Regions from separate parts of the Rothia sp. SD9660Na genome, predicted to be linked through region 1. Evidence: riboswitches for the same ligand, from Rfam matches in the RefSeq annotation. Region 1 holds a riboswitch; the other holds the start of a gene.
The links. Region 1 has a riboswitch for thiamine pyrophosphate ahead of QM007_RS09450 (ECF transporter S component). Riboswitches for the same ligand answer to the same signal wherever they lie in the genome.
Positions count from the first base shown of each region.

Region 1 (3,399 bases):
GTTGGGATATCTGGTCTTTCTTAGAGACCCCCCGGCGTGCAGACGATATTTACGAGGCCATGGTTGAGCTCTACGGAGAGATTGCCCGCCTTGATTTCGATACGGTTCTGCGGGCCATGGTTGATGGGCAAATGCTGAAGGTAATTCGTCAGCCAGATAGCCCTGCGGAGACACCACGCCCCGATAACCGAACCTAGAGCAGCAGTAACCTACCTGGCTGTGCTGACCTGCGGGTCCTTAATCGGAATCATCAGAAGCAGGCCGGCTAGGAGCACGATAATGATGCCGACGATGCCCCAAATCTGGCTGCCCATGAGGGTGACGAAGAGGCCGAAGAGGGCGGGAGCCAGGAAGCTGGCTGCGCGGCCGGTGGTGGAATAGAGCCCGTAGATCTCACCTTCCTGGCCTTCCTCGACCAGGCGTCCTAGATAGGAGCGGGCCGCTGACTGGGCTGGTCCAACGAAGGCACACAGGATGAGGCCGCAGACCCAAAACATGGTGGTGGAGGGCCAGAGCAGCAGGGGAACTGCTGCTGCAATGAGGGCTACCAGGGAGAAGATAATGACCCGCTTAGGGCCAAAGCGGTCATCGAAGAACCCGCCCAGCATGGCCCCGGCCCCCGCCACGATATTGCCGAAAATAGCGAAGATGATCACCTGGTTGGCACTAAAGCCGAAGGAGCCTGCCGCGAGCATGCCGCCGAAGGTGAAGATACCGTTGAGGCCGTCGCGGAAAACAGCGGACGAGACCAGGAAGTAGAGGGTCGTGGGAGCCTATCGGTAGAGCCTGACGACGGTGGCGAAAAGCTTTTTGTAGGAGGCAAGAAGGCCGGTGCGGGGGGCGTCCGGACGCACCGCCTGCGGCAGAGAGCGCACCTTGAGAATCAGGGGCAGAGAGAAAGCAAGAGCCCAGGCTGCTGAGAAGAGGGCAACGGCGCGGATATTGAGGGCACTGTCCTCCGTAATGCCCAGCAGGCCGGGGGAAATGAAGCCCACCAGTACGAGAAGCAGGGCTACGATACCGCCGAAGTAGCCGGCTGCCCAGCCGGTCCCGCTCATCTTGCCGATGGTATCGCGGGTGGAGATAGTAGGCAGAATAGCGTTGTAGTTAACCACCGCAAATTCGTTGACCAGGTTACCCAGGGCCAGTAGGGCTACACCCCAGAGCAGGTAATCGGGGGAAGGGGCTACGAAGAAGCACAGGGCCATCAGGAGCACCAGGAGCAGGCTGTTGACGCTTAGCCAGAGGCCACGGCGGCCGGTGACATCTGCCCGCTGGCCCGAGAGCGGGGCGAGGAGGGCAATACAGATACCGGCGGTGGTCAGACCGGCAGAGAGGACGGCCGACCCCCGCTGTGGGCCCGTGAAACGGTCAAGTCAGGGTAAAAGTAAAGGCCGGTTCCCTTCAGTGAAGAAGGGAACCAGCCTTGGGTGAAGGTCTGTCAACTAGGTTAGACCTCAGCCTGGGAGCCGGAGTCAGCCTTTGCCTCAATCTTGTGCTGGGCGCGGGTGATGCTGACCTTGATGATGGTGCCGACCAAGCCGGTAATCAAAGACCAGAGGATGATGTCGCGCCAGCGCTCGTCGTCATCGGGGTTGTTGGCGGGGGGCTCGTTGCCGGTGATCTTGGTCCAGGTGGCGCTCAGAAGCTTGTTGGAGAGGGCCACACCGCCGAGTGAAGCGGCGGTTCCGGCGATTTTGATGAGGGGGTTCATGAGGTTCCCTTTCGGTAGCTGGTGGATGCTCTATAGAGAGCTACTGACACTAACACTATCAGTACTGTGTAAATGTGGGCAGTTGGCAGCTACGTCTGTCATAAAACTTTGTATCTTTTCTTTGCTTATCTGACCTGCCTATACTACAAAGGCGTTCAGAAGGAACGTCCGCCCACGGCGGAAACGACAGGGGAGCGCTCATACGGGCGCTGAGAGTGCACATGCAGACCCTCGAACCTGATCCGGTTAGTACCGGCGCTAGGGAGTCGAACAGAATGGCAGATGTTGTCTGCCGGTGCATGCCCCCTTTGCTGTACCACACCAAAGGAAGGCTTTATGTCTAAGAAAGCTGCGCTGACATGGCGCGTTAACGATATCGTAGTAGCCTCTGTGCTGGCTGTTGCCTGTGCTGTGCTCTTCTGGGCCTGGAATAACGGCGGCTATAACATGGCCCAAACCGCCCTGGCCCTGGCCCCCGAGTACGCCTCGCTGGTTGGCGGCACCTGGCTGATTGCGGGCGTCCTGGGCGGCTATATCATCCGCAAGCCCGGCGCTGCTCTCTATACCGAGCTGCTGGCTGCGGTGATTTCTATGCTGCTGGGCAGTAGCTACTCTGTAGCCATCATCCTTTCCGGCATTATCCAGGGCCTGGGCACCGAGCTGGTCTTCCTGCTCTTTGCCTACCGCGTCTGGAACCTGGGCACCGCCCTGTTGGCCGGTGCTTCTGCCGGTGCCTTTATGAGTATTTCTGAGCTCTTTATCTACTACGCGGGCGTCTTTGAGGGCTCCAAGGCCGTTACTTACGCGGTGTGCGGCATTATTTCCGGCACCCTGCTGGCTGGCCTGGTGTCGTGGCTTCTCACCCGCGCCCTGGCTACCACCGGTGTGCTGGACTCCCTGGCTGCCGGTCGTAACCGTAGCCGCCGGGCTAGTACCTCACCCCGTTCCCACGCCTAGAGCAGGGACAGGCGCGTGCAGGTAGAGCAGGGGGCCCGCTTTGTGGCCCGTGATTTCGGTTGGCATCACCCCGGGCGGGCCAACCCTGCCTTTTCGGGGCTGAACTTTGAGATTGCCCCGGGGCAGAAGGTGCTCCTGGTGGGCCCATCTGGCGCGGGCAAATCGACTCTGCTGCACGCCATGGCGGGCCTGCTTGTTGATGAGGACGACCAAACCCAGCTGGGCGAGCTGACCGTCAACGGGCAGGCTCCCACCGAGGCCCGCGGGGTTTGCGGGCTCATGCAGCAGGACCCCGAAAGCTCGGTGGTGCTAGCCCGGGTGGGCGATGATGTGGCCTTCGGGCCTGAGAACCTGGGGGTGCCCCGCGAGGATATCTGGGGCCGGGTGACCTGGGCCCTGGACGCTGTCGGTCTGGGTTCCTTGCCCCTTGACCGTTCCACCTCGGCTCTCTCTGGCGGGCAGAAGCAGAGGCTGGGCTTAGCCGGTATCTTGGCTATGCACCCCGGTGCCCTGCTCCTGGATGAACCCACCGCCAACCTCGACCCGGCGGGCGTGCTTGAGGTGCGCGACGCCGTCCTTGCTGCCGCCACAGCATCGGGAGCAACCCTGCTCGTGATTGAGCACCGCGTAGGAATCTGGGCTGAATACGTAGACCGCATCCTGGTACTGGACGCCCAGGGGGGAATCAGCCATGATGGGCCCCCTCAACAGGTGCTTGACCAGGCTCG
Region 1 is NZ_CP125946.1:2,014,278-2,017,676, reverse strand. Features, by position in the region: gene QM007_RS09465 (hypothetical protein) at 1-197, shown strand, start outside; partial or broken gene QM007_RS09460 (MFS transporter) at 210-1,304, opposite strand; gene QM007_RS09455 (DUF4235 domain-containing protein) at 1,451-1,714, opposite strand; TPP riboswitch at 1,893-1,996, shown strand; gene QM007_RS09450 (ECF transporter S component) at 2,051-2,671, shown strand; gene QM007_RS09445 (ABC transporter ATP-binding protein) at 2,687-3,399, shown strand, end outside.

Region 2 (3,399 bases), 680 kb from region 1:
GGGTTCTTGGAGGTAGATTTCTGGTCGATGGAGACGGCCGGTGAAAGGCCCTCGATGAAGTCTACGTCGGGTTTGTCGACCTGGCCCAGGAACATGCGGGCGTAGGAGGAGAGGGATTCGACGTAGCGGCGCTGGCCTTCTGCGAAGATGGTGTCGAAGGCCAGGGAGGATTTGCCGGAGCCGGAGAGGCCGGTGAAGACGACCATGGCGTCGCGGGGGATGTCGAGGTCGACGTTTTTGAGGTTGTTTTCGCGGGCGCCCTGCACACGGATATGGGTGAGGTCGTTGCCGGTGGGTTGTGTGGCTGAGCCTGCCATGAGTCACCTATCTAAGAGAATGTTTCGAAGATATATTCTATAAGGTTTGCGTGAGCGATGAAAGCGCCTAGCCCCTCCCGGTTTGTACCACATCCTGCTCATTCTGAGGGCTTAAAACGGGCAGGGCGTGGTACAAAGGCGGGGTGAGTGCCTAGAATGGGGCCATGAGTGACCTAACCAATACCCTGATTTTTGAGTCCAACGCCCTGACCGTGCGATCCATTGCGGTATCGGAGATGGAAAACAACGTCTACCTGCTGACCCACCGGGCAAGCGGTGGGCAGGTGCTGATTGATGCCGCGGACGACTTTCCCGCCATCAACACCTTCGCCCAGCAGACTGCCGCCGCCGACTCCCCTGCTGCCCACGACCGGCACGACCAGGCGGGGGCTGGCGTCCGCGCCCTGGTAACCACCCATTCCCACTGGGACCACATCCGAGCCCTGCCCGAGGCTGTTGAAGCCTGGGACCCGGCAACCTACTGCGGCGCCCCCGACGCTGAAGCTATCGCTAAGCAGGAAGGCATAGAGGTTGAAGAACACCTGGTGGGCGGCGAGCGCCTGACCTTAGCCGGCATTGAGCTTGAGGTGATTGCTCTGCGCGGGCATACCCCGGGTTCAATTGCCCTGGCCCTGCGGGTTCCTGGTGATGAAGGTGCGGACGCCGGTGAGCGGGTTCTGCTGTTCACCGGGGATTCGCTCTTCCCTGGCGGGGTGGGCAAGACCAACTCTCCCCAGGACTTTGAGCAGCTCTTTGCCGATGTGTCTGAGCGCATCTTCGGCTGCTTTGACGATAACACCCTGGTGCTACCGGGTCACGGGGATTCCACTACCTTGGGCAAGGAACGCCCCCACTTGCCGGAGTGGAAGGAGCGGGGCTGGTAAGAGCCCCCTCTGGCAAGCCCGGTGGTGCCGTAATACAGAAGCTATACCTTGTCGCCCACCGGTCTACTTGTTAACATGAACCTTACAACTGGTTTGGGGTGCCCCTACTGCCGATTCTTTACTGGCGGACAGGGGCTGAGAACACACCCACTGAACCTGCTCTAGTTAGAACTAGCGAAGGGAAACCCATGCAGGAGCATGCCCATATTTCTGCGCGCCTCGATGCGCCCTCTGACTCAAGCACCGCCGTCCTTGCAGCAATCACAGCGATGCGAGATACCACGCCTTTGGTGCAGTGCCTGACCAACACTGTGGTCAGTAACATTACCGCCAACGCCCTGCTGGCGGCGGGTGCTGCCCCGGCTATGTGCGATACGCCGGCTGAGTCCTACGATTTTGCTCAGATTGCTACCGGCGTGCTGGTCAACGGTGGCACCCCCAGCGCCGAACAATACGAGGGAATGCGACAGGCCATTGCCGGAGCCAAGGACGCGGGAACCCCCTGGGTGCTGGACCCCGTTGCAGCTGGCGCGCTCACAGCCCGCACCGACTTCTACAGGGAGGTAATGCAGCTCTCCCCCGCCGTGATTCGAGGCAACGCCTCAGAGATTGGGGTATTAGCCGGTAGCGGTCGGGGCGGACGCGGGGTAGATGCAACCGATAAGGCCGAGGATGTACTCGCCGCAGCCCGCGTGCTCAGTCAGCAGACCGGTGCCACGGTTGCTATCAGCGGGGTGGTTGATTACATTGTCGCCGGCGACCGGGTAACGGCAGTAGAAGGCGGGCACCCCACCATGGCGCAGGTGATTGGAACCGGTTGCTTCTTAGGAGCCCTGGTCGCTGCCTATGCCGGGGCAGCGCTGGCAGCAGGTCTAGACCGCCACGATGCTGTGGTTGCCGCTCACGCCCATACGGCTGCTGCCGGTTCAGTTGCCGGTAGTCTTTATGCCACTAAGCCCGGCTCCTTCGCGGTCGCCTGGCTCGATGCCCTGGCCGAGCTGAGTGCTGAGCAGATTCTTGGGCGGGTCAGCCTGCGGGAGCTGAAAGCAGGTGGGCAGGCATGACTGTATCCCCTACCGAGCGTGCATCCGTTGACTGGTCGCTCTACCTGGTCACAGACCCGTCCTTTCAGCCTGCCGAGCACCTGACCAACCACGTTCTGCGGGCCATCGAGGGCGGGGTCAGCGTGGTGCAGCTTCGCGATAAGCAGGCCAGTGACGAGCAGCTTGAAGTTCAGGCCCGGGCTCTGGCCCGCGCCGTGGGCGGACGGGTGCCAATTTTCGTCAACGACCGGGTGCAGCTTGCTCTCTCGTTGGACCTGCACCTGCATATTGGGCAGTCCGATATGCCCTATGTTCAGGCCCGCCAGCTCCTGCCGGATCATTTGATGATTGGCCTGTCGATTGAGAACCGCGACCAGCTAGAGAGCTGTATCGCAGAGTGCACAGCGACCGGGGTTCGGCTCCCCGATGTGGTGGGCCTGGGCCCGCTGGTTGAAACACCCACCAAGCCCGATGCGGCACCAGCTCTGGGGATTGCGGGTATCACCGCGCTAGCCCAACGGGCGGCAGAGGCGGGCATCGCGAGCGTAGCCATCGGCGGCATCCAGCTTGATAACGCGGCCGAACTTACTGCCACCGGGGTCAACGGAATCTGCGTGGTCTCTGCCCTCATGGGGGCATCTGAGCCGGAGCTAACCGCTGCTCGGTTACGCGGGCTTTTTACAGCAAAGGGCTACCAAAGTTCCCGCTCCGTCCCCAATATTCTGTCTATCGCAGGCACCGACCCCAGCGGTGGGGCAGGTGCTTCAGCTGACCTCAAATCCATTGCGGCAGCAGGCGGCTACGGCATGAGTGCTATCACCGCCCTGGTCGCCCAAAATACCCTGGGGGTCCGGGCCATTGAGATTCCGCCCACCGACTTTTTACGGGCCCAGCTTGATGCGGTGAGTGACGATGTGCGTATCGACGCCGTAAAAATTGGCATGCTGGGGTCGGTAGACCTCATCGATACGGTGACCACCTGGCTCGACGATAACCCCCAGCAGGTTGTGGTCCTTGACCCGGTGATGATTGCTACCAGCGGCGACCGGCTTTTAGAACCTGCCGCAGAAGAGGCCCTGCGCAGCTTTTCCCGCCGTGCTACTGTGCTTACCCCCAATACCCCGGAACTTGCGATTCTAGCCCAGGAGCAGCCAC
Region 2 is NZ_CP125946.1:1,333,113-1,336,511, forward strand. Features, by position in the region: gene uvrA (excinuclease ABC subunit UvrA) at 1-317, opposite strand, end outside; gene QM007_RS06480 (MBL fold metallo-hydrolase) at 482-1,201, shown strand; TPP riboswitch at 1,286-1,401, shown strand; gene thiM (hydroxyethylthiazole kinase) at 1,390-2,265, shown strand; gene QM007_RS06490 (bifunctional hydroxymethylpyrimidine kinase/phosphomethylpyrimidine kinase) at 2,262-3,399, shown strand, end outside.
Region 2: it holds a riboswitch for thiamine pyrophosphate, as region 1 does, so the genes downstream of both, thiM (hydroxyethylthiazole kinase) here and QM007_RS09450 (ECF transporter S component) in region 1, are expected to answer to the same signal.